4 regions of the Chryseobacterium sp. TQ-BC-N36 genome follow, and region 2 is predicted to be linked to each of the others. Evidence: riboswitches for the same ligand, from Rfam matches in the RefSeq annotation. Region 2 holds a riboswitch; each other region holds the start of a gene.
The links. Region 2 has a riboswitch for cobalamin ahead of AC3FI7_RS22865 (T9SS type A sorting domain-containing protein). Riboswitches for the same ligand answer to the same signal wherever they lie in the genome.

Region 1 (3,665 bases), 630 kb from region 2:
GTTAGACAGAAACTTAGAATTTATTTTTCCACAGACTGCTGATAAAATCTCAAGAGCACTGAATATAAAGCCTGTTTTTTATGAAGATGCGAATGAAGAAAAATATGTAAAATGGCCTATGAAAACAGGATTGGAAATGTATAGCAGCCTGGGAAAGGATAATACTGTTAATGAAATGTTTTTTGCCACTTCAGATAACAAACCTCTGGTAGTAGAAGGGCTGCCTTTCGGTCTTATCATGAACAAAAGTACTTTGCAGGACTGTAAAACCAAGTTCAGTAAATATGGTGCGAAGACACAGAAAATGGGAGCCGGCAGTGAATTTCCGGGAGGATCAAAACTGATTTTTAAAAAAGGGAAACATTATGCAACGTTGCATTTTGACAGTAAAAACCTGTTAAAATCATTAAGCTTAACAACAGAAGTTATAAATCCGGCAGCAAATTAACCTGAACCGTAAAAAATATTACAAAATCCGTCATTATTTGATGGATTTTCATTTTAAGGTGAACTTTAGAGAAGATTATATCGTCAGCCCATGGTTGTTTTTCACCTCAGCCATGACAAATGTACTGTGTGTGCTTCCTATAGAATCTACAGATCCAAGTTTATTAAAGACAAAATCCTGGTAATGCTTCATATCCCTTACCTGTACTTTCAGAAGGAAATCAAAATCTCCTGAAATATTGTAGCATTCGGCTACTTCTTCAATTTCCAGAATTTCTTTTACAAAATCATAGCCAACAGATCTGTCATGGATTTTCAGCTTGATCTGACAGAAAACCGTGAAGCCACGGTTCAGTTTTTCAGCATCCAGAACTGCTGCATACCTTTTAATAAAACCTTCCTGTTCCAGCCTTTTTACTCTTTCAAAAACCGGTGAAGTAGAGAGACTGATTTCTTTTGCAAGTTCTTTGACGGTCAGTTTGGCATTTTTCTGGAGCAGCCTGAGCAGCTGTAAATCCTTGTCATCGAGTTGTTCCACAGAATATTATTCTTTTAAATTATAAAAACATTCAAATGTACAGAATTATATGCTTTTATATGTGATTTTTGAAGTTTTATTTGCTTAATTTTATTTATTTGATTGTATTTTTATTCTGTATTGTTAATTTTACACAAAATTAAAGACTTTTACTGATGATGGTGTCAGAAGTAAAAGTACGTTCTTTATAGATACTTCATCAAACAGGAAAGGTTTTACTTAAGGTAGATTAATAGGGAATCGTGTGAGAATCACGAGCTGTCGCGCAACTGTAAGTAACATGCCAAAGGTTTCTGTCCTAGCATATCCACTGCCAAAAACGGGAAGGATGACAGAAGCTGTTACAAGTCAGGAGACCTGCCTTTACTGAATTGACAATGCTTTCGCGGTCTGAAGCTTTTAGGTCATACAGATGATATATCAGATAATACATGCTCTCCTGGGAGAAGCTGTATTCTGCTATGTCACTTTCCTGAAATTTCTATTCGTTAATGCATTCTGAAGCATTTAAAAAGACTTTACATCAAGTTTAATATAAAAGTTTAAAAAATGCAAACTCACATTCTGGGCTATCCGCGTATTGGTAGCAAGAGAGAACTCAAAAAAGCCTGCGAGCAATATTGGTCAGGCAAAATTCTTCTGGAAGAACTTCTGAATACAGGAAGAAATATCTGTAACCAAAACTGGAATATTCAGAAAGAGGCAGGAGTAGATCTTATCCCGTGTAATGATTTTTCATATTACGATCAGGTATTGGATATGAGTCTTGTTGTAGGAGCAATCCCGGCACGTTATCATGAAGTAATACTTAAAAAGAATAATTCTGAGCTGGATCTTTACTTTGCGATGGCAAGAGGATACCAGAAAGAAGGACTGGATATTACAGCGATGGAAATGACCAAATGGTTCGATACCAATTATCATTACATCGTTCCTGAATTTTATAAAAACCAGCAGTTTAAACTGAGCTCAGATAAAATTTTCAATGAATTTGCGGGAGCAAAACAGTCTGGAATTATTGCAAAACCAGTCATTATCGGTCTTGTTTCTTATCTGTTACTGGGAAAAGAAAAAGAAGATGGATTTGATAAGCTTGATCTGGCCGGAAATCTTCTACCGGTCTATACAGAGATTTTGGCCAGGTTACAGGATCAGGGTGCGGAGTGGATTCAGTTTGATGAACCTTTTTTAGCACTGGACCTGACAGAAAAAGCAAAAGAAACCTATCATTTTGTTTATGCTGAATTAAGAAAACGTTTTCCAAAGCTGAAATTTATTATTGCCACTTATTTTGAGGGATTGAGAGATAATGCCTCATTGGCTGTTTCACTTCCGGTAAATGTACTGCATATTGATCTTGTCAGAAATCCTGAACAGCTGGAGGGTATTCTGAATAGTATTCCTGAAAATTTAAGTCTTTCATTAGGAGTGGTTGATGGAAGAAATATCTGGAAAAATGATTATGAAAAGTCACTGTCTTTCATCGGAAAAGCTGTTGAAAAATTAGGATCTGAAAGGATTTTGATTGCTCCATCATGTTCATTGCTTCATTCTCCTTGCGATCTTGATTTTGAGACCGGCCTAAATCCTGAAATTAAGAACTGGCTGGCTTTTGCTAAACAGAAAGTGAAAGAAATTGTCACGCTTAAAGAACTGGTATCAGGTACAGAAAGTAAAGAAATTCTTGAAGCATTGAAAGACAATAAAAAAGCAATTGAGAGCAGAAGAACTTCTTCTCTTATTCATAATGAGCAGGTGAAGAAAAGAGCAGACACTGTAACAGAAAAGGATGCCCAAAGAATCAATACCTTCAGGATCCGTAAAGAACAGCAGCAGAAAGTATTACAGCTTCCTTTATTCCCGACAACTACTATCGGATCATTCCCGCAGACGGCAGAGGTAAGAAGCTGGAGAGCGAAATTTAAAAAAGGAGAACTGACAGCAGAGCAGTATGACACGTTACTGAAAGAAGAAACACAGAGAACAATCCGCTGGCAGGAAGATATCGGAATTGATGTGTTGGTTCATGGAGAATTTGAGCGTAATGACATGGTGGAATATTTCGGAGAACAGCTGGAAGGATTTGTATTTACTAAAAACGGTTGGGTACAAAGTTATGGAAGCCGCTGTGTAAAGCCTCCTGTGATCTTCGGTGATGTTTCCCGACCGGCTCCAATGACGGTATATTGGTCCCAATATGCACAATCCCAGACTGAAAAGTGGGTAAAAGGAATGCTTACAGGACCTGTTACGATTTTACAATGGTCTTTTGTACGTGATGACCAGCCCCGTTCAGAAACATGTAAGCAGATTGCATTGGCGATTCGTGATGAAGTAGCAGATCTGGAAAAGGCCGGAATCAGAATTATTCAGATTGATGAGCCTGCAATAAGAGAAGGTCTTCCGCTAAGAAAAACTGACTGGCAGAGCTACCTGAAATGGGCAGTGGAAGCCTTCAGAATTTCAGCAAGTGGAGTGGAAGATGCTACCCAAATTCATACCCATATGTGTTATTCTGAGTTTAATGACATTATTGAAAATATCGCTGATATGGATGCAGACGTGATTACAATAGAATGTTCCCGTTCCCAGATGGAGCTGCTGAATGCCTTTGCAGACTTCAAATATCCCAATGAAATAGGCCCCGGAGTATACGATATCCATTCACCAAGAGTTCCGT
Region 2 (3,665 bases):
AACTTATGAGTGGGTGGAAAAATCTTCTGACAGAGACTATTGGATGACTTCTGAAGAAGCTAAAGGCTATGGAATGGTAGATGAAGTTTTACAAAGATCTACAGAGAAAAAATAATTGATGGTAACATCATCAGAAAACCGCACCCATCTGGTGCGGTTTTTTGTTGGATTTATATTTTAATCACTCATTTTAAATTATTTATCACATGTTTATATTCCTACGGAATGACACAATTTGAATGATGGTTTATTCATGCAGTTTGTTATTCCGCGGGAATCCAGTCATAATGATCCAAGAATTAGCTGCGAGAGAAAAATTACAATCCTGACTAAAATTCAAACTGAAAACGTAAAGATTCCCCTCCGCTGGAGGGGTGGCAAAAATTCAAAGAATTTTTGCCGGGGTGGTTTTAACAGTATATTTTACCTATATCCTCACAAAAAAAGCGCCTCATGGCGCTTTCTCTATTTCTTAACAATCTTATGTATTGTCGTATTTTCAGCTGTTTTAATCTCCACAAAATAAACTCCCGTGTTTAAAGAATGAATATCAATCTTAGTAATCTGAGAAGTCATTATTTTTTGTCCTGTCACAGAGTAAATATTCACTTCTTTCAGTTTCTCAGCCGTTTCAATCTGAATGAAATCACTTGCCGGATTTGGATAAATATTGAATTTTTTCTTGGTCACAGAAGAAATTCCTAAAGTCAGCTGTGCCTCGGTGGGGGTAAATGGTCTTCTTTGCCCGAAACTTAATCCAAACCAGTCATTGTTACTCAGTTGAATCTGAGAAAGATTGGCTTTTGTTTGCCAGCTTGATAGATCTTTTCCTTTATATAACTTCCAGCTGTCTGATCCGGAAGTATTTCCAGTAAATGAATTCAATGTTAAATTAGTAATCTGATTATTCGCTGATGCAAAATTGAAATAGGAAGCTTGAGACTGGATCAGTTGTAACGCCTGTTCAGCAGTTATGCTTCCGTTATATTTAATTCCAAAAACAAAAGAATTGGCATTTCCGTTGGCATTATCAGTTCCGAAATCAATAACGACAAGACTTTTATTAGTTCCGCTTCCTACCCAGTTTGTAACCTGCGAGGGAACAAACCAAGCAGAACTGTAGGCTGCAACTGGTGGGGAAGGCATTGTAGGAGGGGAAAAACTATAAGAAGCTCCATACCATCTTCCGTCCACTAAAAGATCATTGTTCACACCATTATTGAATGCCATAGTTGATGGAGTGTTTCCTGACCAGGTTGACCAATAGTCGTCAAGTCCGGGAGTATGATGATTGTAATTTAAACTGTACAGAAATCCGGATGGTATTTCAATTTCCATTTTAGGTTCTGCAGCGGCAATAGCAGTAATCATGTCTTCCATGGTTAAGCCATTTCCGTCAAAACGGTATCCCCAAGCATAAGAATTTGGGGTGCTGTCATCATTAAAGTCTGCAATGAAATATGCTTTTTTAGAACCGGTTCCTACCCAAAATTTAATGTCGTTTTCTGTGAATTGGGCCGACAATACCTGCATGCAAAGCAGTAAGAAAAAAAGATAGATTTTTCTCATGATATAATTAATTTAAAGTTTTATTCCCGAAACTTATCTTCAGAGCAGAACTAATTCTTTCTCTGAATCTAGTGTTTTAAGGCAGGTCTCCTGGCTCACATCTTACAACTTCCTTCCCGGATTTTCAGATCCAGTGGTTTTTGTGCAGTAAGTTTAAACAGTTTACAGTTGCGGGTACAGCTCAAGATTTGAATATTATTCTCACTTGATTCCCTATTAATGAACATTGTTCAGCCTTAAAACGCTGCAAATATATCATATAAATTGATAAGTCCGTTTTGTGAATTATTTTCCTTTAAAAAAATGATTTTCAAATTGATTAATAATTTGGTTGGATTGTTGGTTTTTCATTTTAAATAGATTCTTTTCTTATTTATCTTCAATGTATTCTGTCTGTTCAATTGTTAAAAAACAATTATCATTGCATTTAAGATCAGTTTACAATCAAATCCTATTTTCGCAGCCATAAAATAGCATATGAAAAAATTACTATGTTCTGTGGGTATACTGGCTGTATTGGCTTCATGTAAAAGTGATGACGATACCACAATGGTTAATCAGGATATTAATTATTCCAAGCTGCCTCAGGAATTTCCATTTACAAAGCTGGCCACGATAAACGGAGTAGATGTTATCAATGGCGGATTTGGTTCAGGAGCAGCCGCCCATCCTACAAGAAAAGGTGAGTTTTATGTCATTACAGACAGAGGTCCTAATACTGATTTCCAGAACGGGAAAAAATTCCTTGCACCTAATTTTACGCCTACCATTATGCATTTTAAAATTAATGCTGACGGGAATGTAGAGGTAATCAAATATATTAAACTTAAAAATCCATCCGGGCAGCTTATTACAGGATTACCAAACCCTGTAGGAATGGGAAGTACCGGAGAAATAGCCTATGATGCTTCCGGAAATGTTTTAGGGACAGATCAATATGGATTAGACAGTGAAAGTATTGTAGCAGCAGCAGATGGTACATTTTGGGTTTCTGATGAATATGGTCCTCATATCGTGCATTATAGTGCTGACGGAGTGGAGATGGAAAGAATAAGCCCGGTAGGTGTAAATACCGGACCAAGAAAGTTACCTGCCGTTTTAGCAAAAAGGAGAGCCAATAGAGGCATGGAAGGACTTTGTATTACTCCGGATGGAAGAACACTGGTAGGAACCATACAGTCGATGATGCATGTACCCAGCAAAGCATTGGCAACCAATACTACTTTAACGAGAATCGTAACTTTCGATATTATAACAGGGCAGACCAAGCAGTTTTTATACAAGCAGGAGGGGGGAGCTTCTGATTCAGTATGTGATATTACCGCACTAAGTAATAACGAGTTCCTGGTGATCGAAAGAGATGGAAATTTCGGCTCTCAGGGAGGAATCAAAAAAGTATACAGAATCAATCTGAGCAATGCTACCGACGTAAATGGACCTGATATTAATGCCGTGGACGGAATGAAAGTGAATGGTAAAGCTTTGGAACAATGTTCATGGGATGAAATTACAAATGCCGGAATCAAAGCCGTTACCAAAACATTAGCGGTAGATCTGGTGGCAAAGCTGGGATACGAACATGATAAGTTTGAAGGAATCGTTTATCTGGGAAATAATAAGCTGGCAGTTTTCAACGATGATGACTTTGGGGTAGTGGATGATGGAAACGGAAATCCCAAAGCCAAAATTTTACCTAAAACCGGTAAAGTAGACAAAGGAACTATGTACGTAGTCGATATTCAATAATTAGATTTTTTTAACGAAAAAGCGGCGGAATCTTTGATTCCGCCGCTTTTTATTGGATAATATATCAATCCTTTATATTAATTAAAAGCTTCAATAATCTTAGAGAAATCCTCTAATTTCAAAGCAGCTCCTCCGATAAGACCTCCGTCGATATCCGGCTGAGAGAAAATTTCTTTAGCATTGTCAGGTTTTACAGAACCTCCGTAAAGGATTGAAACCTCGTCAGCAACTTCCTGTCCGTATTTTGAAGCGATAATGTTTCTGATATGAGCGTGGATTTCCTGAGCCTGCTCAGGGCTTGCTGTTTCTCCCGTTCCGATCGCCCAAACCGGTTCATAAGCAATCACCAC
Region 3 (3,665 bases), 2.5 Mb from region 2:
GTTCTTATGAGTAAGCTTCATGTTGATAGTATTACAAAATCTTTTAATGAAAGAAAAATTCTGCAGGATATTTATATAGGATGCGAAACAGGGCAAGTCATAGGCCTTCTTGGCAGAAATGGAAGCGGAAAGTCAACACTGTTAAAAATCATCTCCGGAATTGAGCATGGTGATACTCAGTTTATAAGATGTGACAACAAAATTTTGAGAACCATACCTAATAGAAAAAACAGAATTTCCTATTTACCACAGGATCTTTTTTTACCAAAATATATAAAAATAAAAAATCTGATTCCTCTTTTTTGTAATCAAAGGAATACTGAGCTGCTTTTTACTTCAGAATTTGTACAGCCTTTCCTTCATGAAAAACCTAAAAACCTTTCCAAAGGCGAACAGAGAATTATTGAAACGCTGATGATCATTTATTCTGAAGCTGACTTTATTTTACTGGACGAGCCATTCCATAGTCTTTCTCCCAAGGTTACTGAAGAACTAAAGAAAAACATTCATCAGGAATCAGCATATAAAGGCTTTATCATTTCTGATCATAATTTTAAAGATGTTATGGATATTTCCGGTCTTATATATCTGCTTTCTGAGGGTCACCTGAAACAAATAAAAGATTTAAGCGAACTGCAGCGTTATAATTATATTCCGAAAAGCATTTAATTTATATATTTGAAGAATCAAAAAATTTTCATGATGACTTTCATAAACAAAGCATTCTATTTATCCGCTTTCAGTATTTTTTCTTTAGCTTTTGTAAAAGGACAGAACAAAGTTCCTTTCGGAGTGGTAAAAGCTGAGGAAGGATATGCCAATGTACGGGTTCATAAAGACAATTACAGAAAAATTGTGGACAAGATCCGTATGCGTAAAGGTGATGTATTTGTTTATGTAAAGCCTGCTCCCGGAGAAACAGAATGGATCTGGATCAAATATCCTGAAAAGCAGGATGATGACAAACCGTTTGTACGTTATGAAACGCTTGATAAAGAAGGAATGGTGAATAAAGAACGTATTGCTTATATTGATCAGCTTCCTGCCTATACTCCCTCCAAATCCAAAAACGGAAGATCACTTATTTTCACCGATAATTCTGATCCTAAAATTCCAACTTCCCAAAGAAGCAAAGTGGTGATTGATATCTATCCTTCCAATGCAGGATACCGTAAAAAGGAAAAAGACGCTGATGGGAAACTTCTTACCATTGATAAAGTAAAGCCCTGGGGAATTGGAAATGACCTTCCTGAAGGAATGACTGAAATCAAATCAATCAGGGTACAACAGCCCGGAAGAGGTTCTGTTTTTGTAAGAGAAGCCATCAAAAACATGTTCCAGCCTACCATGGATTTTGAGAACGTTGGAGTAACTTCCCTTGATAACGATAATATTTTCCTGTATATGATCAACGGCTCAGGAGAAAACAGATACACAACATTGTGGACCATCAAGAAAGGAAGAGTAATCAGCCAGATTATTTATCATAATCCGGAATAAATTCATTATTTTTGCATCCGAAAAAGTTTTACGCTTATTCATCACAGAAATTGGTTCTGCATCACTGCAGATTAAAAGGGAACCGTGTGAAAATCACGGACTGTCGCGCAACTGTAAGTAACTGAAGTCTTTATCAAAGATCCACTGTGCGAGGCATGGGAAGGAGATAAATGATGTTACAAGTCAGGAGACCTGCCTTTTTCTTAAACATGTAACTTTCGCGGTCTGAAGTTGTATTGATCTGATGAATTGTTTCAGGAATTCTCCAAATTCCTGTGATTATTCTGTTGTTTTAATATCATTTCATATCGCTTTAATTAATAATGATATATGACTACAGAAGAAAGAATTGAAGCATCCGAAACCAGAATCTTTAAAGCGGTTTTCCCTAACACAACCAATCATTACGACACCCTTTTTGGTGGTACGGCCATGCAGTTGATGGACGAAGTCGCTTTTATCACCGCAACCCGTTTTGCCAGAAAAAGAGTAGTAACGGTAAGCAGTGACAAGATCGATTTCAAAAAACCTATTCCTGCCGGAACTATTGTGGAACTGATCGGGAAAGTTTCCTATGTAGGAAAAACCAGTATGAAAGTAAACGTTGAAATTTACACTGAGCAGATGTATTCCTACGAAAGAGAAAAAGCCATAGTAGGTGATTTTACTTTTGTAGCGATTGATGAATTCAAGAAACCAATCCAGATACTATAAATACTAAAAGTTTCGGGCGGCCTCTGGCCGCCCGAAACTTTCCCCGAAGCAATATAATATATCTTCATTAAACAATGATTGGAATTCATTACGTTTTTCTTTAATTTTAGCCCTCGGGAAATTATTCTTACTATTTCCCAAAACTATAGAAGAACTGATATTACATGAAAAAAATTATTTTAATCATTACACTCGTCCTTTCAGTATCATTAGCAGCACAAAGAGACGTAAAAATTGAACTCCCGGAAAGTTACGAATTGGGAAATATCATTTTAGCACTCACAGAATACGGTAAAACAGATCCATATGACGTTCAGAAAGTTTCTCCGTATTATGATGAAATTATGTCTTATTTTGAGCCTGTAAAAGATCACCCACTCTTAAAAAAAGTAAATTATTCAAGAAAAGACTGGAAAAAATTTCTGGGCTTCCGTACTGACTTTTATGCTTTTTCATTTGATGGAAATGGATTGCTTACGAGAGATTTTCCATTCAATTCATTTGGTCCCAAAGAAGTGGATGAAAATCTGGAACTGATCAATGATTTTGTGAAGAAATCAAATTACAGGGCTTTTTATAAAAATCACCAGCAGTTTTACCATTCTTTAATTGCCAATTACAAAGAGTATTATTACATCAATGATACCTATGCTTTTTTGGATAAAATAGCAGAAAGACCTGCCAATGAAGGAGGTAAAAAGTACATTATCGCCATTTCTCCTTTGGTAGGCGGGCAGAATTGCCATAGAGATATCAACAGCTCCTTAACTGTTGACTTTCCTAATATCGGAGAAGATCTTATCCTTGGAAATCTAAAAGATAATCTTGCAAGAAGGATTCTTGATAATCACACTGTATTTTCGGAAATAGACCATGGCTATGTGAATCCTGTTTCTGATAAGTACTCAAAGGAAATAGCAGCAAACTTCAATCTGGCAAATTGGGATAAAAACTCAGGATATCCGGGTATCAATTCATTTAATGAGTATATGACATGGGCTGTTTACGACTTATTTATCAGAGAAAAATTTCCAAAAGAAAAAACGGACAGTCTTTCTGCAATCTATCATAAAGTGAATATCAGACGTGGATTTATTGCTCAGAATTTATTTTCTGAAAAGGTTATACAGCTTTACAAAAAGCATAAAAGCCTGGACAAGCTGTACACTCCATTATTACAATGGACGAAGACAACAGGAAAGAAAATTTCACAGCCTTCCGTAGTTAATGCCAACAACAAAGATTTTAAGAAAGTTGACCTCAGCAATGTGGTGGTACAATTCACAGAACCTATGAAAAAGACAGCTACTCTTCAGCTGAGACTGTTCGAATATGTGGATGGAAAAGAAACAAACAATACAGTTTTTATCGTCAAAAATCCGGTTTGGTCTAAAGATGGAAAAGAAGTAAAGTTTAAACTGGATACTTCTTATAAGAATTTTGAACTGAGA
Region 4 (3,665 bases), 2.6 Mb from region 2:
GTAATCTTGTTTCCATATCCTGATGAAGCATTTTGTACAAAAACATTCCCTCCTGCTTCTACTGTTTTATCAGAAACCTCAGTCATATTGATTTTGCTTACAAATGTATAGTCGGAAGCTTTATATTTCGTTATACTTTTTGCATTGGTAGAGAAGTTGGTGTTGGCAACATAGATAAAGTCATTTGCAAAAGCAATTCCTCTTGGATTATCAATCTGATCTGTAATTACTCCTAATTTTTTAAATGTATAACGGTCTACTACAACAATTTTATTGGAGTTATTCATAACTAGATAAGCCTTATTTCCATTAAGACCAATAGTCTGAAGAACATCTCCCAGAATTTCTTTATTGTTGTTATAACCATATACATCATCCTGCTTCAGGCTCAAATCCCTGGTAACGAATGTTACTTTGGCTCCCTGGCTGTTAAAGTTACCTTCGTTGGAGATAAAATATCCGTTCTGGTACGTAATCGGAGAAACTTCAAATTCTTCAGAACTGCTTGTACATGAAGAAATGTTAAACAATAACACTACTGCAAATAATACAGTTAAAAGTTTAGTTAATTTCATAATTTATTCAATTTAATTTTTTAAAAATTTATTGCGGCATACACACTATAGTTTCTTTTGGGTAAAGGATAGAAAGAAACGGTTTTATAATATGTATTTGTCAGATTATTCACTTTAAATCCTAAAGTATATTTTTTTGCAACCGTTGCAGAAACACCCATATTTAAAAGAAAATAGGGATCTATGGCTTCCGATCTCTTTTCATCACTTGTGGTATAGGTAACTCCGTTTAATAATCCCTGTACAAAAAACTTAATAAACCCATACTCATAGTCTATATCGGCACTTCCTCTGTGTATCGGAACATAGGGCCTTTGCATTTTGGTTTCTTTATCAATAGATTTTGCAAAATAGTATCCTGCATTTGCTCTGAACTTATGGTTACCAAATTGTTTGCCGAAAGACAGCTGGGACTCCAGCCCGTAGGATTCTGATTTATTGACATTAAAGGCCTGCCAGTAACCTTTAGCAGTTGGAAGCCATACAATAAGATCTGTTATATTCATATAGTATGGAGACAAAGCAATCCTGAAACCTCCCACTTTGAATTCATGGGTCATATCCACCTGAGTAGAAGTTTCCGGTCTCAGATCTTTATTTCCTCCCGGTTCATAATAAATATCATTAAATGACGGATATCTGAAGTTTTTTGAAACATTAATGCTCACATCATACCATTTTGCTGTACTCCATTTCCCGGAAAATGAATACATAATTGGAGATTTTACATCTTCTACAAAATCTTTCTTAAATCCTCCTTCAAAACGCAGATCTTTTGTGGCAAAATATCTTAACAGCCCCGAAACAGAACCAATATTTCTGCTTACATCCGATATACCGCTCTGATATCCTTCTCCTTTATTAACCTGAAATTCTCCGATCAGATTAAAATTCCACTTTGAATTCAGGAAATAGTTGAAGTCATTTTTAAAGATATAATTTTTTCCGGTTCCACCACTGGATTTAGGCATATTCAACGAACCGAAATACTGAAAATTCTCTTCTGTATAGGCAGCTTTAAAGGAGTTGCTGAATTTTGTTCTGCTCCAGTCCCAGGAAAGAAGGCTTCTTATACTCTGAGTCTTATATTTTGTCTTTGTTCCTGTTTCCTCATACACTGGATAATGTTGTGAAGAATCAAAAAACTGGCTCTGCCAAGAAATTTTATGATCATTTGTGATTTTATAGGATGCTCCTACATTGAACGTTGTATTGTAATAATTTCCGTTTCTGTTGATATAGTTCAGATCACTTACTTTATAGTCATTTTCACTTACAGAATAATTTCCGGAAGCTTTAAAACTGAACTTATCATTGCTGTAAGAACCTTTTATAAAATTATTATAAGTATTAAACGATGCCACTTCAGAAAATAATGAACCATGGAACCCTTTATTAAAATCAAGGGTATTATTCAGATGAATGCTTCCTCCGATAGCTCCGCTTCCATAGACCACACTTCCGCCGCCAGCTTTTATTCCGATCTGATCATATCCGAATAGAGCAATATTATTGATGTCTCCCTGCCCCAGAAAATTGGAATTGATATTAATTCCGTTCCATACAAATGCAGTCTGCTGGGCAGTAGTTCCCCTGAAAGAAGGTGAAGAAACAGCTCCGCGGCCATTTTCCTTAATAAAAACCTGTGACTGAAATCTCAGAAGTTCTGAAAGGTTGCTGGAATTTTTCTCAGCATCTTCCGCCGAAATTATTTTTACAGGATGAAAAAGCTTCACCCTATTCATCTGATTGTCGAAGACGTAAATAGTGTCAATGGTCTTCTCTTGTCCAAAAAGAAAACAGCCATAAGATGAAAAAAGCAGTACTAAAGATCTTTTTATATCCATACCTTTTTACTTTTCCTCCGAAAGCAATATGTTTTTGATTATAATTCCGGCAGGTCTCCTGACTTTCGCATTCTGCCCCTTCCCGTCATTAAACAGTGGTTTTTTGCAGAAACTTGTATTGCGATTTACAGTTGCGGGGACAGTCCGGGAGTTACACCCGATTCCCTTTTCATTCCAAAATACTGGAAACCAAAATTTTTGCAAAGATAGTTTTTTATATGTATCCGCCAAAAAACGCAATTACTCATAAAAGCACTATCTTTTGTCATATAAACAAAAAAGAACAGCTGTTTTCAATATTGAAAACAGCCATTCATCCCATGACTTTACTATTATATGTGTTATTTTTTAATAAATTTATAGGTCTGTTGTTTTCCCCCCTTCACTAAATATTCCAGAATGTAAGCTCCTTTTGACAAGGATGAAACATCAATCTGCCCTTCCACAGTATTGAATGATTTCACCCTTTGTCCAACCAAATTATAAATTTCTGCTTTCTCTATTTTTCCTGTGCCTTTAAAATATAGAATATCAGTGACCGGGTTAGGATAAATACTCATGCTGTTTTTCTCTTTTGCCACATCATTCACGGATAAATATTCAGATGTATCCAGATAAAAAGCAACCATTTGATTGGAAGCATTGACTCCCATTCCCGCAATTTTCTTCCCATCCTGAGAAATAGCCAGAGGAAGTCCCATTGTTACCCCATTGGTGGCAATTCCTAAGGATACAGCATAATCATTCAGGTTAACCCTTCCGGTAGCTGAGGTCCAGATAAAGCCTTCTCCTGACATTGGAGGAGCTCCAAATGCTCTGTAATATCCAATAACTTTTGTCCCATCCGCTGAAATTCCTGTTGCTCCTCCTTTGAAACTGAATGATGCATTAGGATGCGTAATATAAGTAAGTCCACTTACCGCATTCCAAACATAGGGGTTAGGATTGGCTGAACCGATGATGGTACTCCCGTCTGCGGAAATACCTCCCGCTTCCCCAACATTATTCCCATTGTTATCTGTAATAAAGCTTTCCACTCCATCCTGCCATTTCGCGCCGCTTCTGGTACCGTTTGATTCGTCCTGCCATCCTACAATCACCGTTCCTGAAGCATTGATTGCATTTGCCCTGGAGCTGCGTCCCTGAACAATACTTCCCAGATCTACCATTCCGTTGACTTCGTCCCATTTCACAGCATGTGCATTAGCAGCTGTAAGGAATCCCAGTCCTACAATCATGTTTC

Region 1: another riboswitch for cobalamin. It lies ahead of metE (5-methyltetrahydropteroyltriglutamate--homocysteine S-methyltransferase); the one in region 2 lies ahead of AC3FI7_RS22865 (T9SS type A sorting domain-containing protein).
Region 3: another riboswitch for cobalamin. It lies ahead of AC3FI7_RS10015 (acyl-CoA thioesterase); the one in region 2 lies ahead of AC3FI7_RS22865 (T9SS type A sorting domain-containing protein).
Region 4: another riboswitch for cobalamin. It lies ahead of AC3FI7_RS10625 (TonB-dependent receptor plug domain-containing protein); the one in region 2 lies ahead of AC3FI7_RS22865 (T9SS type A sorting domain-containing protein).

The regions. Positions count from the first base shown of each region.
Region 1 covers NZ_CM178175.1:369,990-373,654, forward strand. Annotated here, with positions in the region: gene AC3FI7_RS01575 (hypothetical protein) at 1-448, shown strand, start outside; gene AC3FI7_RS01580 (Lrp/AsnC family transcriptional regulator) at 524-985, opposite strand; cobalamin riboswitch at 1,179-1,364, shown strand; gene metE (5-methyltetrahydropteroyltriglutamate--homocysteine S-methyltransferase) at 1,535-3,665, shown strand, end outside.
Region 2 covers NZ_CM178175.1:5,038,037-5,041,701, forward strand. Annotated here, with positions in the region: gene clpP (ATP-dependent Clp endopeptidase proteolytic subunit ClpP) at 1-115, shown strand, start outside; gene AC3FI7_RS22865 (T9SS type A sorting domain-containing protein) at 466-1,569, opposite strand; cobalamin riboswitch at 1,633-1,823, opposite strand; gene AC3FI7_RS22870 (esterase-like activity of phytase family protein) at 2,047-3,315, shown strand; gene tpiA (triose-phosphate isomerase) at 3,393-3,665, opposite strand, start outside.
Region 3 covers NZ_CM178175.1:2,244,484-2,248,148, forward strand. Annotated here, with positions in the region: gene AC3FI7_RS10005 (ATP-binding cassette domain-containing protein) at 7-669, shown strand; gene AC3FI7_RS10010 (hypothetical protein) at 700-1,500, shown strand; cobalamin riboswitch at 1,535-1,714, shown strand; gene AC3FI7_RS10015 (acyl-CoA thioesterase) at 1,831-2,214, shown strand; gene AC3FI7_RS10020 (hypothetical protein) at 2,379-3,665, shown strand, end outside.
Region 4 covers NZ_CM178175.1:2,376,259-2,379,923, forward strand. Annotated here, with positions in the region: gene AC3FI7_RS10620 (YncE family protein) at 1-575, opposite strand, end outside; gene AC3FI7_RS10625 (TonB-dependent receptor plug domain-containing protein) at 596-2,422, opposite strand; cobalamin riboswitch at 2,454-2,631, opposite strand; gene AC3FI7_RS10630 (T9SS type A sorting domain-containing protein) at 2,764-3,665, opposite strand, start outside.